Regions from separate parts of the Massilia violaceinigra genome, predicted to be linked through region 2. Evidence: predicted binding sites of a transcription regulator. Region 2 holds the regulator's gene; the other holds the start of a gene.
The links. The regulator LexA, encoded in region 2, represses DNA repair genes until DNA is damaged. The targets are predictions, from matches to a motif close to ACTGTATNNNNATACAGT.

Region 1 (8,661 bases), 2.7 Mb from region 2:
GTACGCGCAGCGGCATGCCGGGCGCGCTGCGCTTGATCGCCTGCGCCGCGTCGAGCGCCAGCTTGCGCCCGGGGGTTTTGGCTGCGAGGTAAAACACCTTGTCCAGGCGATGCAGCGGCGCCGCTTTGAGCACCGGGAACAGGGTGCCGACGGTCTTGCCGATGCCGGTCGGGGCCTGCGCCAGCACGCAGCGCGCGCTGCTGTTGGCGCGGAAGATGGTTTCGGCCAAGTCGCGCTGGCCTGGACGAAAATCCGGATGCGGGAACCGCAGCGCGCCCAGCGCCGCGTCGCGCGCTGCGCGGTGCGCCAGTTCCTGCGCGGCCCACGCCACGAAGCGCTCGCACTGTTCGGCGAACATCGTGCGCAGGTCGACGGCGCTGCGGGTTTCGCGCAGCACGGTTTCGGTCTGCTTGCCGATGTCGAAATACACCAGGGCCAGCGACACCTCGTCCAGACCGAGCTGCGCGCACAGCAGGTGCCCGTACACGCGCACCTGCGCCCAGTGCAGGTGGCGGTGGTTGGCCGGCATCCGCTCAAGGTCGCCGCGGTAAGTCTTGATTTCTTCGATCAGGTTCTGGGCCGGATCGTAGCCGTCGGCCCGTCCGCGCACCAGCAGCGGGCCGTATTCGCCGGACAGGCTGACCTCTTTCTGGTAGCCCGGGCCGCGCCGCTCGGCCACCATGGCATGGCCGGTGATGCCTTCCTGGGCCGTGGGCGAGGGCGTGAAGCGCAGATCGAGGTCGCCCTGCTTGGCTGAAAATTCGCACAGGGCGCGCACCGCCACAACGTAGCTCACGCGCGCCTCACGAACACGGCTGCGCCCACTGCAGGTAGCATACCGAAATGGGCATCTGGTGCGCGGCGCAGTATTCGATCCAGCGCAGCTGGTTGTCCTGCAGGCGGTCGCCCGGGCCCTTCACTTCGATCATGTTGTAGCGCCGCTCGACGGGCCAGAACTGGATCAGGTCGGGGAAGCCGTTGCGGTTGGCCTTGATGTCGAGCAGGATGCGCTCGCACCATTTTTTCAGGTGCAGTGCGGGGATGCAGGCCAGCGCCATGTCCAGCAGTTCGGCGCTGAGCGCTTCCCACGCCACGAACGGCGACTGGATACCGCGCTTGCTGTCGTAGTTGGCGCGGATCGTGTCCTGGTAGCGGCCGTCGTCGAGCTGGTCGAGGCAGGCGCGGAACTCGCGCTCGCGCCGGCGGTAAAAATCGGCGCTGTGCAGGTCGGCCGGGCCGCGGTGGAACGGGTGGAAAAACGCCCCGGGAATGGCGCTGAAGATCGGGCGCCAGCACAGCAGGCCGAACAGGGAATTGATCAGCGCATTCTCGACGTAGTACACGGGCGCGTCGGCGCGCGCCAGGTGGTCGCGCACGATGCCTTCGACCCACCAGCCGGGTTCAGGCGGCATCGGCAGGCTCAGGTCGAGCCGCGCGACGAACGGATTGCGGCGCGACGGCAGCGGCTGGTGACCGAGTTTGCGGCGCAGGCGCGGCGCGATGCGCAGCAGTTGCTGGCGCTCGGCGTCGCTTTCGGGGGCGGCCTGGGCCCGTTCGAGCAGCGCATGCGCCTCGGCATGGCGCTCGTGCTTTTCCAGTACGCGGATGGCGCGCGCCCGCGCACCGGGATAGTTGCAGCAGGCGTAGAGCTCGAACGCCTGGCCCCAGTCTTTTTGCTTTTCCACATGCTGGGCGATCTGGAACATCAGCCGTTCGCGCCGGCTGTCGATCCATTCGTTGTCGAATTGGTCGCGCGGCAGGCTGGCCAGCACCTCGGGCAGGGCGTCGCCGGCGCGAAAGCGCTCCTTGCACTGGTGTAGCGCCAGGTAGTCGTCGACATCGCGCCGGGTGCGAAATCCGCGCGAGGAGGCCGAAAACTCGACCTTTTCGTACTGGAAGAAGCCGAGGTCGGACAGCACGAATTCGGTCCAGTCCTGGCGCAGGTTGCCGAAGAAGATCAGGCGCAGGCGGTCGCACAGGGCCTTGACGGGGATGCTGTAGACGGTGTCGGGCGAATCGCGGTACCACGCCGAAAACGCGCGGGCATCGCCGAACGCCTCGCGCAGGGCGGCCAGCTGCTCGGCCTTGCGCGCGTTTTTCTCGTGCAGGGACAGGCTGAAAATGGTCCCGATTTCGGCCTTGAGCAGCAGCTCGAACAGTTCGTCGAGCGTGATCACCGGGTCGCACTGGACCCAGCCGGTGGGCAGCAGGTGGCGCGCGGCCTCGACCGCGCAGCCGATTTCCGCATAATTCAGCTTGCTCGCGCGGAAGACCATGCCCTTGCGCATGACCATGCGCACCAGCAGCGCGCGCGATGCTTGCGGCAGCGACGGGAACGTGGCGATGAACGCTTGCTCCTCATCGGTGAGCAAGTCGCTGTAACGCCCGGCAATCCATTCCAATACCTGATGGAAGTTGTCCAGGTAGTAGAACTCATTCTCAAGAACTTTGCGCATCGCACTGCGGGCAATCGACCGATACCTGTAATTATGTACAGTATATCGTCAGTGACCGTCAAACCCCAGCAAAATCGGTTCGCGTGCGTCTGGCCGTGGTTTTCAGGGTTTGCTCAGGTAGTGCCGGCGCGACAGCGTCTGCCGGGACGCCATCACCGGCACCGGTTGGCCCAGGTAGCGCCGCGGCAGGCTGGCGAAGGAGAACAGGGTGTCGAGCGCACCGGTGTCGGCATGCCGGGCTTGCTGCACCGGGCTGGCGGCAGCGGAGGCCGACACCCTGCGCTTCACCGGGGCTGGTGCGGATGTCTTGCGCGCGGCCTTGCGCGCCGCCACGCTGTTCGCGGCCTGCGGATGTGCCGTTTTTCCCGCCTTCAAGGCGGCATGCTTGAGCGTCGCGGCGGCCAGCTTGCCGCGTTCGCGTACCTTGACGCTCGTTTTGACCACCGCGGCCGGCCGCGCCTGGACCATCGCCGGGGCAGGGCGCGCCTCGGCGGGCGTGAGCAGTACCAGCGGTGGAATCGGCCCGGAGGCAACCACCGGCCGCTTGGGCGCATCGTCCTTTTCATCGATGATCACCACCGGCTTGCCCTTGGCCGGCTCGGGCGCGGCTTTGCCGGCGGCGGCGATCTTGAGCGCATGGGGCGAGCTGATGTTTTCCTGGGTGAGCATGGCCAGCATTGCAATCAGGATCATGATCGTCACCACCGCCACCGAGGCGAAGACGATGCGCAGATGGCGGCTCCTTGCCTCGCTGCCGGCGGCGAAGCTGCGCCCGACAGCGGCATAGGCTCGCTGCTCGATATCGTAGGCCCGCCGGGTGCTCAGGCGCTGGTCGGACACGGTGTTGGAATTGCTGTTTTGGGCGGGAATGGACACGGACAACTCCTGGAGGTGAGAACACGGACATTCCGATTAGAAACAATTCTGGTCGGAATGCTTCTGATATTTGTCGTGCTTTCGGGTCCAGCGGCCATGCCCTTTGAGCTGCATCAAACGTCGGCAGATTTTGCAACACTGTGAAGGGAACCAATAGTGGCTTGATCAAGCGCAACCGATGGTTGCGTCGCTGATCCAATAATGGTGTTTGCACGCACATGCCGCGGCGCAGGGCGCGGCACCACCAGGAGAACACATTGAGAAATTTTGCACACAAGGCGGTCGACCGCCTCGCCACACGCAAGCGCATTACCTTGCTGGTGCTGGTTTTGGTGGTATGCGGGGGCGTTGTGGCCTGACGCGCTGCCGGACAAAAAAACCGTCGTTACCGCAAGTGCGGCAACGACGGTTTTTTTATTGACAGGCCGGAATGAGGTTAGTTACGCCGCGTTCTTTTCCGCCGGCGCCACCTGGGCGGTGGCCTTGGCAATCTGGTCTTCCACCACCTGCACCGCCTGGCGCGTTGCCTTGGTTACCTGTTCGTAGCCCTGGAACGCATTGTCGATCGCGGTCTTGATGATTTCCACCGCATTTTCGCTGCCGGGCTTGACGTTCTGCGTCACGTCGTAGATCAGCGCCGTGAGGGTGCTTTTGGCTTCGGCGATATGGGCATCGGCGGCCTGCGTGAATTCGCTGTGGATGTCGTCGATGATCACCTTGAGCTGTTCGCCGTACACCACCGCGCCCGCCATCGGCTTGGCGTGGGCCGCCGCCACGTCCATCGCCGCTTTCGGGTCCTTGGCCTGGCTCATTTCCTTGCCCATGGCCATGGTGCCTTGCACCGAATTTTTTGCAGTCGTCATGTTCAGCGAGACAACCTGTTCCACGCCCTGTACCGCTTTGCTGGTCAGGGCGTTAAAGGTCATCATCTGGAGTTCAAAAAGCGTCTTGGTGGCGGATGCAAATTGTTCGGGATTCGTAAACATTGACTTCTCCTCAGTTGGAATGGATGCAACGGACAGCTTTCAGTCTTCTCCTCTGTGTTTTTTTACCTATCATTTGGCTATTATTTAGCAATAAGCAACTTCATGCAATGGCTATCTCGATAGGGGCCGCCGGCTTTTTCCCAGCCGGGTCCGAGCGGCGTCTGGTGACAGACCAGTTTGCCGTCGGCCTTGCTGCGCCAGGTGAACCAGGGTGCGGGCGCGGCAAGCAGCGCTGCGCAGGCGCAGGCGAGCAGGGCGGTTACACCGAGTTTGCGGAAAGTTATCATATGCCAGAGCGAGCATAGTCTCTTCGCGCCGCAAGTCAAGCGTGCCGCGTGCCGGACCCGGCCGTCAGTCGCTGTCCTGCCTGCTCATGGCGGGTGCGATCACAGGCAGGCGCAGGCGGAAGGTGGAACCTTTGTCCAGTTCGCTATCGAGTTCGATGGTGCCGCCCAGCACGCCGCTGACGATGTTGTGCACCACATGCAGTCCCAGTCCCAGTCCCGATCCGCCCGAGCCGAGCCTGGTGGTAACGAAGGGATCGTACACGCGCGGCAGCAGCGGCGGGGCGATGCCGGCGCCATTGTCGGCGACCGACACGACCACGCTCGCCTCCGGCCCGGCGCTCGCGCCGATCACGATGGTGCCGCGCGCATCGTCGGCAAAAGCATGCACCAGGCAATTGTCCACCAGATGGGTCAGCACTTCCAGTTCCTGCAGGTGGTCGCGGTGCCGGGACAGTTCCGCTTCGCGCCGCGTGCGTTCGATGGCAATCGCCGCCAGGTGGGTCGCCACGCCGATCAGGCGCAGCTCGTCCTGGCCGGGGGCGCGCACATCGCGGTAATACATGGTGAAGGAGCCGAGGATCCGGTCCCGGTCGAGGCGGATCGGGGTCGACCAGCATGCCCGCAAGCCATGCGGCGCGATCAGCGCGCGGTAATCGTCCCACAGGGGAGCGCTCATCACGTCGGTGACGATCACCGTTTCCCCGCGGTAGATGGCGGTGCCGCAGGAACCCGCGCTGGGCCCGATCATGGCGCCGTCGAGCGCGGCCAGGTAGTCCGCCGGCAGGCTGGGGCCGGATGCCGGATGAACCGTCACGCTGTCGTCGTCGAGCAGCATCACCGAGCACAGCACGCCGTCGCACTGGCGCTCGATCAGCAGCATCAGGCTGTCGAGAATGTCCTTGAGCGGGGCGCCGCGCGCGATCATGTCGAGCAGGCGATTCTGGCCGCGCCGCAGTTCCTCGTCGAGAACGCGGCGCGTGACGTCGACAAAGCGCGCGTGCACCAGGTGCGCGTGCGGCGGCGGCAGCGGCAGCCGCCGCACTTCGCACCTCATCTCGCGCCCGTCGGCGGGGAGAAAATGGGCCTCGAACAGGACCGCCTGGCCGGCCAGCGCGCGTTCGATCTGCGTGGCCAGCAGCTGCGCCGACGCTTGCCCGTCCGGCTGGCATGGCGGGCACAATTCGACGAATGCGCGCGTCAGCAGCATCTGTTCGCTCATGCCGAACAGCTCGTACGCACCGTGATTGGCATCGACCAGGCAGCCGCTGGCCACGTCGATGAGGATGACATTATCGGGCAAGCGCGCGAGCATGGCGCGGTAGTTGACATGCAATTCGGCGCTCTCGCGCGCATCGGGCGGCGGAACGGGGACGTTGCTGCACTCGGTTTCGGACGGCGACTTCACCATACAGACCCAGACCATGGCATCCGGACAGACTGTCAGTGTAGTCAAGCCGCGCCGCCAGCGCAAATGTCAGCGCGGCGCGCGCAGGTAGTGTGCGGCGACCAGTTCGAGCAGCTTGTCGACATTCGCTTCCGAGCGGTTGGTCAGCACCACCACCGCCAGGCCATCGTCGACGAAGCGCGTGCCTTGCGTGGTAAAGCCCTGCCACGCGCCATCGTGCCAGAGCGAGCGCCGCTCCAGGGTCGGCGACGTCTCCCAGCCGAAGCCATAGGGCACCGTGCTGCCATTCTTGAGCGTGGGGGGCGTCCACATGGCTTGCTTGATTGCCGCGCCCAGCAGCTGGTCGCCATCGAGCGCGATATGCCACTTGGCCAGGTCGCGCACGGTCAGGTACAAGCTCCCGTCGGCGGTGGTGTTGAGCGTGGGCGACACCCATTGCTGGTTCTTGAATTCGCCCTTGACCACGTCATAGCCGGCGGCGCGGTGCGGCACGATGTCGCGTTCGCTGATGACGCGCGCCTGCATGCCCGCCGGTGCAAAGATGCGCTCGCGCAGCTGCTCGCCGTAAAACTTGCCGCCAACCCGGGTGCACAGGATGCCCAGCAACTGGTAGCCGAAATTACTGTAAGCCCATTTCGTGCCCGGCGCCCACTGCAGCGGCAGCGTACTGCCCGCGCGTTGCAACTGCGTATCGGTGTAATCCTGGTTCATCTTGAGGATGTCGTCCGGATCGCGCAAGCCGGCGGTGTGATTGAGCAAATGGCGCACCGTGATCTTTTTCCAGGCCGGCGGCGTGCCCGCAAGGTGGCGCGAGATGGGATCGTCGAGCCGCAGTTTGCCGTCCGCGGCCAGCAGCAAGACCAGCGCGGCGGTAAATTGCTTGCCGACCGAGCCGGATTGGAACACGGTGTCGGGCGTGACGGCAACCTGGTGCTCCAGGTTGGCCATGCCGTAACCGGCTTGCTTGATGACTTGGCCGTTCTTGATGACGGCAATGCTGGCGCCGGGAATCTGCTGGCGCGCGATTTCGGCGTTGACGATATCGTCGACGGGGTCGGCGCGCACGGCGCCGGACAAGGCAAACACGGCAACGGCCAACAGGGGGCCGAGAAAACGAGAGCGCATGGCGTCTTTCTGAATGAAGCATCTGTGCGCTGCATGAAAGCGGCCGCACAACGCAAAACGCCGCAGCCTTTATGCAAGGACTGCGGCGCTTGTGGAATTTTGCGGGAATATGCTAACCCGGTAGAGTGGTGCCCACGGAGGGACTCGAACCCCCACACCTCGCGGCACATGGACCTGAACCATGCGCGTCTACCAATTCCGCCACGTGGGCACTGATACAGCTACTACAACAGTTACTACCGACTACTTGGTACTCTCGGAAAACATCTTCCAGGGAGTGGTGCCCACGGAGGGACTCGAACCCCCACACCTCGCGGCACATGGACCTGAACCATGCGCGTCTACCAATTCCGCCACGTGGGCATTGATACAGCTGCTACAACAACTACTTTGCTACTTGGTACTCTTAGGAAAAACTCTTCCATGGAGTGGTGCCCACGGAGGGACTCGAACCCCCACACCTCGCGGCACATGGACCTGAACCATGCGCGTCTACCAATTCCGCCACGTGGGCATTGTGTTGCCTGCTTCTTTACTGCAAACCGGCGTTGCCGCCGACTTCTGCTATCATACTCGCTTTCGGAGTTTTGCGCCAGACTAACTTTCGTTACTCTTTTTGCTCCACACCATGCGAATATGCTGCTTTTTTCTTCCGCCTCGACGTTACGTTTCCGCGAAAGACCAAAATTATAGCCGAAGATTTGGAAATGTCACAGCCCTGGCCGAAGAATCTTTCAAAGCACGCTTCGTTAGGCGAATCGGACCGTACTCCGTTACACTACGCCTATCACCGTGTCAATAATCACTGTGTCAGCTATCCGGTCAGGCATTTCCCGTGAGCGCTGCCAAAAACAAATATAGAAAACCATTTGAACCAAATTACTCATACCATTCCCAGCCGCGAGGACATTCTCGGCATTTTCCGCAACGCGGGCACGACGCTTGATCTTGAAGCCATCGCGCGCACGCTCAAGGTCAAGCCAGCCGCGCTGGAGGTGTTAACCAGGCGCTTGAATGCCATGCAGCGCGACGGCCAGATTCATGCCGACGCCGATGGCAATTACGCCCTGGCCGACCATTCCGGCTTTATCGCCGGTAAGGTCAGCGCGCACCGCGACGGTTTCGGCTTCGTCATTCCCGACGAACCGGGCGAAGACCTGTTCCTGTCCGACAAAGAGATGCAGAAAGTTCTGCATGGCGACCGTGTACTCGCCAAAGTCACAGGAACCGATCGCCGCGGCCGCCTTGAAGGCACCATCGTCGAAGTCGTCACGCGCGGAAACAGTCATGTGATCGGCCGCCTGCTCAACGAGAACGGCGTCTGGATCGTCGCTCCCGAAGACAAGCGCATCGGCCAGGACATCCTGGTTGCCGGTTCGCCGGGCAAGGCCAAGGCAGGGCAGATCGTCAGCGTCGAGCTGAGCGAGCAGCCGTCGCGCTTCAAGCAGCCGGCCGGCCGCGTGGTCGAAGTGCTCGGCGACCTGGACGATCCCGGCATGGAAATCGAAATTGCCGTGCGCAAGTTC
Region 2 (8,661 bases):
CGTGCGCGAGAAGCTGCCTGAAGGTTTCCAGCGCGCCGAATTCCTGGTCACCAAGGGCGCTGTCGACATGATCGTCGACCGCCGCAAGATGCGCGAAGAAATCGCGCGCCTGCTCGCGCTGCTGCAAGACCAGGCGGTTGAAGTCCTGGCCTGATCGCCTCTCCTGGCTGGGACTATTCTGACTGGTTCACACCGGTTGTTTCATCGCGGTTCATGGCGGACGGGCATGCGTGCCCGGCTTCCATGAGCCGCCGTTGTTTTTACAGGTTCATTCCATGTCCACTCTCCCCACCACTTTGCCCGACTGGCTGGCTCTGCTCGAATCGCGTCACGCCGAAGTCCACATCAACATGGGCCTCGAGCGCGTGCGCCAGGTCAAGGAGCGCCTCAATCTGGCCTTCAGCTGCCCGGTCATCATGGTGGCCGGCACCAACGGCAAGGGCTCGACCTGCTCGATGCTCGAAGCGATCCTGCTGCGCGCCGGCTACAAGGTGGGCCTGTACATCAAGCCGCACTTCCTCGACTTTAACGAGCGAGCCCGCATCAACGGCGACATGGCGTCCGATGGAGCGCTCATCGCCAGCTTCAACGCCGTCGAAGCGCAGCGCGGCGACATCGATCTGACGTACTTCGAATTCACCACCCTGGCCATCATGCACCTGCTGGCCGGCGCGAAGCTCGACGTGGCGATCCTGGAAGTGGGTTTGGGCGGGCGCCTGGACGCGGTCAACGTGATCGACGCCGACGTGGCCATCGTCACCTCGATCGATATCGACCACACCGATTTCCTCGGCACCACGCGCGACGAAATCGGGTTCGAGAAAGCGGGCATTTTCCGCCCCGGCAAAGCGGCTATCTGCAGCGACCCGGTGCCGCCGCCGACCCTCATCGCCCACGCCGAAGCGATCGGCGCCGACCTGTGGCTGCTGGGGCGCGACTTCAATTATTCGGGCGACAAGCAGCAGTGGAACTACGGCGGGCGCGAACAGCGCCGCAATTCGCTGGCCTACCCGAGCCTGCGCGGCGCCAATCAGCTGCTCAACGCCTCGGCCGCGCTGGCCGCGCTCGAAGTGCTGCGCTTCGAACTGCCGGTGGGCGCGCAGGAAGTGCGCACCGGGCTGGTGGTGGTCGAGCTGCCGGGGCGCTTCCAGGTGCTGCCGGGACGCCCGACCGTCATCCTCGACGTCGCCCATAATCCGCACGCGGCGTCGGCGCTGGCCCAGAATCTGGGCAACATGGGCTTTCATCCCTACACCTATGCCGTATTCGGCATCATGCAGGACAAGGATATCGATGGCGTTGTTGCCCCGATGGCGCAATATGTCGACCACTGGTGCGTGGCCAACCTGCCATCGCCACGCGCGGCCGACCCGGAAACGCTGGCCGCTACCCTGGCGGCGCTGCCGCTTGGTGACGCCAAACCGGGCGAGCGCAGCGTCACAACCTTCGCCGATCCGGCCCAGGCTTTTGCAAATGCAATGAGTCGAGCCGGGGAGAATGATAGAATTGTGGTCTTTGGCTCCTTCTACACCGTCGCCGGTGTCATGGCTGCCCGAAAATCCTCACATCACTGAAGAAAAACGCATGGGCTTGTTCTCGTTCCTCAATAAAAACAAGCAAGAATCCACGGAAGATAGTGGCTATTATTCCAAGTCGGACGACGACACCGTCGCCGCCCGTGCCCGTTCCAAACGCGCATCTTCCGCCGGCGAACCCGCAGCCCGCCGCGGCAAGGATGCGCGCGCCGCCGCCGATCCCGTTCTGCCCGAGAAAAAGCGTGCGCGCCGCCGGCTGGTTGGCGCCGTCGCGCTGGCGCTGGGCGTGGCGGTCGGCTTGCCGATGGTGCTCGATTCCGAACCCAAGCCGCTGGCCGGCGACATCGATATCCGTATTCCCTCCAAGGACAAGGTCGCGCCGCAGGCGCAGCCGCGCGCCGTGGCTGCCGCCGATGCGCTCGACAAGCGCGAAGAAATCGTCGACGTGCCGCCGGTGCCGATGGTGACGCTGCCGAAAGAAAGACCGGTACCGAGGGAGGAGATCAAACCCGAGGCCAAGCCCGAGGTCAAGACCGTGGCCAAGCCCGAAGTCAAGCCGGCGGTGAAACCCGACGTCAAACCGGTAGCCAAGCCGGAACCGAAACCGGTCGTCAAGCCCGAGCCCAAAGTCGTGGCCAAGCCCGAAGTCAAACCCGACAAGCCGAAGCCGGAGCCGAAAGTCGCCGAGGTCAAGCACGTCGAGAAAGTGCCCGAAAAGCACGTCGAAAAAACGGTCGAGAAGCCGGTTGATAAACCGCTTGCCAAGGCACCGCCCAAGGTAGAGGAAAAGGAAAAACCGGCCGTCAAGCCGCCGGTGCCGGACGCCCAGCGCGCCATATCCATCCTCGAAGGCAAGGCGCCCGAGAAAGCCGTCGATGAGAACCAGCGCTTCGTGGTGCAGGTCGCGGCGCTCGCCACCCAGGAAAAAGTCAACGAATTGCAGGCCAAATTGAGCGGCGCGGGCATCCGCTCGTTCACGCACAAGATACCGACCCAGTCGGGCGACCGGATTCGCGTGCAGGTGGGCCCGTTCAGCAAGGATGAAGCCGAAAAAGTGCGCGCCAAGTTAAGCAAGATGGGACTGTCGGGCATCATGGTCCCGGGCTGATGACACACGTTTGGGCGGACGCACGGTGACAGAGTTCGATTATGTGGTGCTGGTGATCCTGATTTCCTCGGTCATCATCGGCACGCTGCGCGGCCTGGTCAAGGAAATCCTGTCGCTGATCAGCTGGGTGGTGGCCTTCGTCGTCGCCAACGCCTACGGCGCCCAGCTCGCGCCCATGTTGTCGGTGATCCCCGGCGAAACGGTACGCCTGATGGTCGCCTTCGTGGCGCTGTTCCTCGGCACCCGCATCCTGATGGGACTGGTCATGATGGCGGTCGACCTGATGGTCAAGGCCACGGGATTGAGTCCGGCGAACCGCCTGCTGGGAGCGACGTTCGGCCTCGCGCGCGGGGTTGTGATCGTGCTGGCCGCCGTCATCTCGTGCGGCATGACCGACCTGCCCAAGCAGGCCTTTTGGACCAAGGCGGTATCGAGCCCCATGGCGGAAGAGGGCGCGCGGATGGTAAAGACATTGTTGCCCGCTGATTTGGCGCGGCATGTTCAGTTTTGATATTTTTTAAAATCAGTAGGTCCAGTCTCTAGGAGCGCACCATGTGTGGCATCGTCGGCGTCGTCTCGAATAACCCCGTCAATCAAGTGCTGTATGACGCTTTGCTGCTGTTGCAGCACCGCGGTCAGGATGCGGCGGGGATCGCAACCAGTCATTCCAATATGTTTTCCATGCACAAGGCCAATGGCCTCGTGCGCGACGTTTTCCGCACGCGCAATATGCGTTCGCTGCAGGGGAACTCGGGCATCGGCCACTGCCGCTATCCGACCGCCGGTTCGTCCAGCGAGGAAGAAGCGCAGCCGTTCTACGTGAATGCGCCGTTCGGCATCACGCTCGCGCACAACGGCAACCTGACCAATCAGGAACAGCTCAAGTCCGAGATGTTCCGCAACGACCGCCGCCACATCAACACCGATTCCGACTCGGAAGTGCTGCTCAACGTGCTGGCGCATGAAATCCAGGAATCGACCACCGGCTTTACGCTCGATCCCGATTCCATCTTCAAGGCGGTGCAAGCGGTGCACCGGCGCGTGCGCGGCGCCTACGCCGTCGTCGCCCAGATCGCCGGCCACGGCCTGCTGGCCTTCCGCGATCCGTTCGGCATCCGTCCGCTGTGCATCGGCACCAACGAAACCGACAACGGCACCGAATACCTGGTGGCCAGCGAATCGGTGGCGCTGGAAGGCATGGGCTTTCGCTTCCTGCGCGATATCGCGCCGGGCGAAGCGGTGTTCATCGACATGGACATGAAGCTGCACGAACGCCAGTGCGCCGACAACCCGTCGTTGAATCCCTGCGCATTCGAGTACGTGTACCTGGCCCGCCCCGATTCGATCCTCGACGGTGCTTCGGTCTATGCCACGCGCCTGAAAATGGGCGAGTACCTGGCCGACAAGGTGCGCCAGGAGTTCAAGTCGGGCGAAATCGACGTGGTCATGCCGATTCCCGATTCCTCGCGTCCTGCCGCGATCCAGCTGGCGTTGAAGCTGGGCGTCGAGTACCGCGAAGGCTTCATCAAGAACCGCTACATCGGCCGCACCTTCCTGATGCCGGGCCAGGCGATTCGCCGCAAGTCGGTACGCCAGAAACTGAACGCCATCGGTTCCGAATTCAAGGGCAAGAACGTGCTGCTGGTCGACGACTCGATCGTGCGCGGCACCACCAGCCAGGAAATCGTGCAGATGGCGCGTGAAGCGGGCGCCCGCAATGTGTTCTTCGCGTCGGCCGCGCCTCCGGTACTGTTCCCGAACGTGTATGGCATCGACATGCCGACCCGCGATGAACTGATCGCCTACGGCCGCAGCACCGAGGAAGTCTGCCGCGAGATCACGGCCGATGCCCTGGTGTACCAGGACGTCGATGCGCTCAAGCGCGCGATCTCGGACGTCAATCCGGCGTTGACCAGCTTCGAGGCGTCCTGCTTCGACGGCGTGTACGTCACTGGCGACGTCACGCCCGCATATCTGGACCGGCTGGAATTCGCGCGCCACAATCCGAAAGCCGCTCCGGCCGAAGATGCGGCGCGCACCCAGTTGAACCTGAACCTGGCGACCGCCGAGTAACTGATGAGCGAGAAGAAAAGCTACGGCTTCACCACGACCATCCTGCACAACGACCGGCAAAAGCCGATCGAGCACGGGTCGCTGCACAAGCCGATTCACACGTCGGTCACCTTCGGCTACAACGACGCGCGCCAGCTGGCGTCGGTGTTCCAGGGGAAGGAGCCGGGCTTTCGCTACGGCCGCCAGGGCAATCCGACCATCTCCGCGCTCGAAGACAAGATCACGAAGATGGAAGACGGCGTATCGACCTTGTGCTTTGCGACCGGGATGGGGGCCATTGGCGCCGTGTTCCAGGCGCTGCTGCGCGCCGGCGACCACATCGTGTCGTCGTCGTTCTTGTTCGGGAATACCAACAGCCTGTGGCAAACGGCGGCCGGGCAGGGCGTCGAGGTGGCGTTTGCCGATGCGACCGACGTGGCCAACGTCGAAGCCGCGCTCACGCCGGCCACGCGCCTGGTGTTCGTCGAAACCATCGCCAACCCGCGCACGCAGGTGGCGGACCTGGCGCGCATCGGCCGGCTGTGCAAGGAACGCGGCATTCTGTTCGTGGTCGATAACACCATGACGTCGCCCTACCTGTTCCGGCCTAAAACGGTCGGTGCCGGGCTGGTGGTGAACGCGCTGACCAAGTCGATCGGAGGCCACGGCAATGCGCTCGGCGGCAGCCTGACCGACACCGGCGAGTACGACTGGAGCGCTTTCCCGAACATTGCGGCCAACTACAAGCGCAATCCGCCGGCGCAGTGGGGCATGGCGCAGTTGCGCGCCAAGGCCCTGCGCGACTTCGGCGCCTCGCTGGCACCGGAAGCGGCTCACCATATCGCGGTGGGGGCGGAAACGCTGGCGCTGCGCATGGAGCGCGCTTCGGCCAGCGCACTGGCGGTCACGCGCATGCTCGAAGCCGACGAGCGCGTGGCGGCGGTGTATTACCCGGGCCTGGCATCGCACCCGCAGCATGCGCTGGCGAGCGATCTGTTCAAGGCGTACGGTTCGCTGTTCAGCTTTGAACTGAAAGATGGCATCGATTGCTTCGATTACCTCAATCGCCTCAAGCTCGGTATCTCCGCCAGTAACCTGGGCGATACGCGCACCTTGGTGATTCCGGTGTCGCACACCATCTTCTTCGAGATGGGTGCCGAGCGGCGCGCCAGCATGGGTATCGCCGAATCGCTGATCCGGGTTTCGGTCGGCATCGAAGACACCGCCGATTTGCTCGACGACTTCCGCTGCGCGCTGGATTGAACGGGGCAGGGCGGCACGCGCCGCCCTGCCATGTCATCTGGTGACGATGCGGGTTCGACCACATGGTTCGTACAAATACAAGGTCCTACACGCGATGAAGAAATACCTGTTTTGCCTGGGCTTGATGCTCGCCGGCGTGGCGCACGCGGACGAACTGGCCGACGCCAACGCCCTGTTTGCGAAAAAGGCCTATCCGCAAGCGCTGCAGCTGTACACCAAGCTGGCCAACGCCGGCAACGCCGAAGCGCAGCTGCACATGGGCGAGATGTATTTTTACGGCGAGGCCGGCACGGTCGACCTGGCCAAGGCCGAAGCCTGGTTCAAGAAGTCCGCAGCCAAGGGCAACAAGACCGCCGCCGGCTCGCTGGAGATGATCAAAAAGCGCGAGGCGCGCCGTGCCGACCTGGATTACTGGATCGGCAAATACGATGGCGCCGACCTGACAACGGGCCAGTTCCGTTGCCCGGCGCCGCGCATTCCCGCCATGTCGAAGCAGAACGAAGAAATCGAGAGCGTGTCGGCCAAGGTCGCGGCTTGGCAGGATTGCTACAACGGCTTCGTGCGCAACCTCAACGAGGCCAGCCCGCTGACCAAGCGCATTCCCAAGGATGTGGCTGACTTGCTGACCAAGGAAGAAACCGAGCAGTCGCGCGTGTATCTGGAAGGCGTGTATGCGGGCATCGCCGAAAACGCCAAGGTGTCGGCCAAGCTGGTGCTGGCCGACTTCGGCGCGTGGCGCAGTGCCACCGACGCCTATATCAAGGAACACAACCGCATCGTCACCGAAGCGGCGACGACAGCGCCGCGCAAGGGCGACTAGACGGCAAGGGCGCGGTGGAGCCGCGCCCGCACGCTCAGTTCCAGCTGCGCATCAACCCTACCGCCAGGCCTTCCAGCGCGAACTCGTCGGTTGCGGGATCGACGTGGATCACCTTGAAGTCCGGGTTCTCCGGCAGCAGTTCGATCAGCGAGCCGGTCTTTTTGTAGCGCTTGACGGTGACATCGTCACCGATCCGGGCCACCACGATCTGGCCATTCTTGGCGCTGTCGACCTTTTTGACGGCCAGCAGGTCGCCATCCATGATGCCGGCGTCGCGCATCGACCACCCACGCACCTTGAGCAGGAAATCGGGACGCGACGAAAACATCGCCGGGTCCACGCTGTAGGTCGCTTCCACATGTTCCTGCGCGAGGATGGGCGAACCGGCGGCCACGCGCCCGACCAGCGGCAGCGACATCATCAGGTTCGGCGGCGGCATGGGAATGGCGTCGACGCTGGCGCCGATCAGGCGGATGCCGCGCGAGGTCCCCGGCGAAATTTCGATGGCGCCCTTGCGCGCGAGCGCCTGCAGGTGCTCTTCGGCCGCGTTGGCCGACTTGAAGCCCAGTTCATTGGCGATTTCGGCACGGGTAGGAGGAAAGCCCGTGTTCTCGATCGCATCCTTGATCAGGTTGAGGATTTGTTCTTGCCTTGGAGTGAGCTTGATCATCGGTATGCGGGACTGTGTATATGGACAGACTGTATTTTTGTACAGTATTTCGCCTAATGCAAGGGTTAATTAGCCGAACAGGCGAATTATTTGCGATGGAGGCTGTCCAACACATAGCAGAGGAGGTGCGCCATGGATCGCATTGAGGTTCCGCGGGGGGATTATCAGGAAGATTTTGTGCTGTGGCTTGAGCGGCAGGCTGAGTTGCTGCGGGCGGGAAAGTTCGAGCTACTTGATGTCGACCACCTCATCGACGAGCTTGAAGGCGCAGTGCGTGCGGACCGCAGGGAGCTTGAGGGGTACCTCGAAAACATCACTGCGTATTTGCTCAGTTTGCAGTACCGCCCACGGTACAAACCACGACACTGGCGCATCAAGCTGGGCAACGCCCGTTTTGGCATGGGATTGCTGATTGATGATAGTCCCAGTCTGGTTTTCGACATTGCGGAACTGGCCGCGCTGAACTACGACGATGCGCGCCGCCGCGCCGCTTGGGAGACGCGCCTGCCGGAGTCCATCTTTCCGGCAGCGCTACCTTACAGTGCTGCGGAACTGCTTGACGACGACTTCGACCCGTCGTATCCGCCGGATGAGGGGTCGTGAACTGAAACAGAGGGTAGGGGGGGGGCATGGACCGACTCGAGGTTCCACTTGCTGACTACAACGATGATCTTATCCATTGGATCGAGCAACAGGTGAGTCTGTTGCGGGTCAGGGACTTTAAGCACCTTGACGTCGAACATCTGATAGAGGGGTTTGAGGAAATGGTCGGCCGCAATCAACGGGAATTGTGTAGCCGGCTGCACGTGCTGATCATGCACCTGCTCAAGTGCCAGTATCAGCCGAGGCGCAAGTCGACGAGCTGGCTGGCGACCATCAACGAGCAGCGCCGCGCCATTGCTCGGCTGCTGGAGCGCAGTCCCAGCCTGAGCAGCGCGGTCGAGCGCATGGCACGACAAGAGTATGCGCACGCCGTGCGTAGCGCGGTCATCGAAACCCGGCTACCGAAAAGCGCTTTCCCGCCGGAGCCACCCTTCACCCCGGCCCAACTGCACGACGACGACTTCGTGCCATGAACGGCGCGCAATCGCACAACTTTCTCAATGCGCCCTTGATTGTTGCTCTATTTCACGCTATAATCGCCGGCTTTCCCTTCCCACACTCGTCTTGACGCCGAGGTGGGCATTTGTTTAAACGTCCCTAAGGAGTTATG

Region 1: the regulator LexA is predicted to act here: its motif matches at 2,481-2,498, upstream of CR152_RS27225 (VRR-NUC domain-containing protein).

What each region holds. Positions count from the first base shown of each region.
Region 1 covers NZ_CP024608.1:6,333,751-6,342,411, reverse strand. The annotation lists gene CR152_RS27230 (ATP-dependent DNA helicase) at 1-796, opposite strand, end outside; gene CR152_RS27225 (VRR-NUC domain-containing protein) at 804-2,456, opposite strand; gene CR152_RS27220 (hypothetical protein) at 2,559-3,332, opposite strand; gene phaP (TIGR01841 family phasin) at 3,773-4,318, opposite strand; gene CR152_RS27210 (hypothetical protein) at 4,399-4,605, opposite strand; gene CR152_RS27205 (ATP-binding protein) at 4,670-6,058, opposite strand; gene CR152_RS27200 (serine hydrolase domain-containing protein) at 6,080-7,135, opposite strand; tRNA gene CR152_RS27195 (tRNA-Leu) at 7,262-7,346, opposite strand; tRNA gene CR152_RS27190 (tRNA-Leu) at 7,414-7,498, opposite strand; tRNA gene CR152_RS27185 (tRNA-Leu) at 7,565-7,649, opposite strand; gene rnr (ribonuclease R) at 8,005-8,661, shown strand, end outside.
Region 2 covers NZ_CP024608.1:3,677,865-3,686,525, forward strand. The annotation lists gene accD (acetyl-CoA carboxylase, carboxyltransferase subunit beta) at 1-154, shown strand, start outside; gene folC (bifunctional tetrahydrofolate synthase/dihydrofolate synthase) at 276-1,574, shown strand; gene CR152_RS16435 (SPOR domain-containing protein) at 1,585-2,643, shown strand; gene CR152_RS16440 (CvpA family protein) at 2,669-3,154, shown strand; gene purF (amidophosphoribosyltransferase) at 3,196-4,716, shown strand; gene CR152_RS16450 (cystathionine gamma-synthase family protein) at 4,720-5,958, shown strand; gene CR152_RS16455 (tetratricopeptide repeat protein) at 6,053-6,778, shown strand; gene lexA (transcriptional repressor LexA) at 6,813-7,448, opposite strand; gene CR152_RS16465 (DUF29 domain-containing protein) at 7,581-8,051, shown strand; gene CR152_RS16470 (DUF29 domain-containing protein) at 8,078-8,524, shown strand.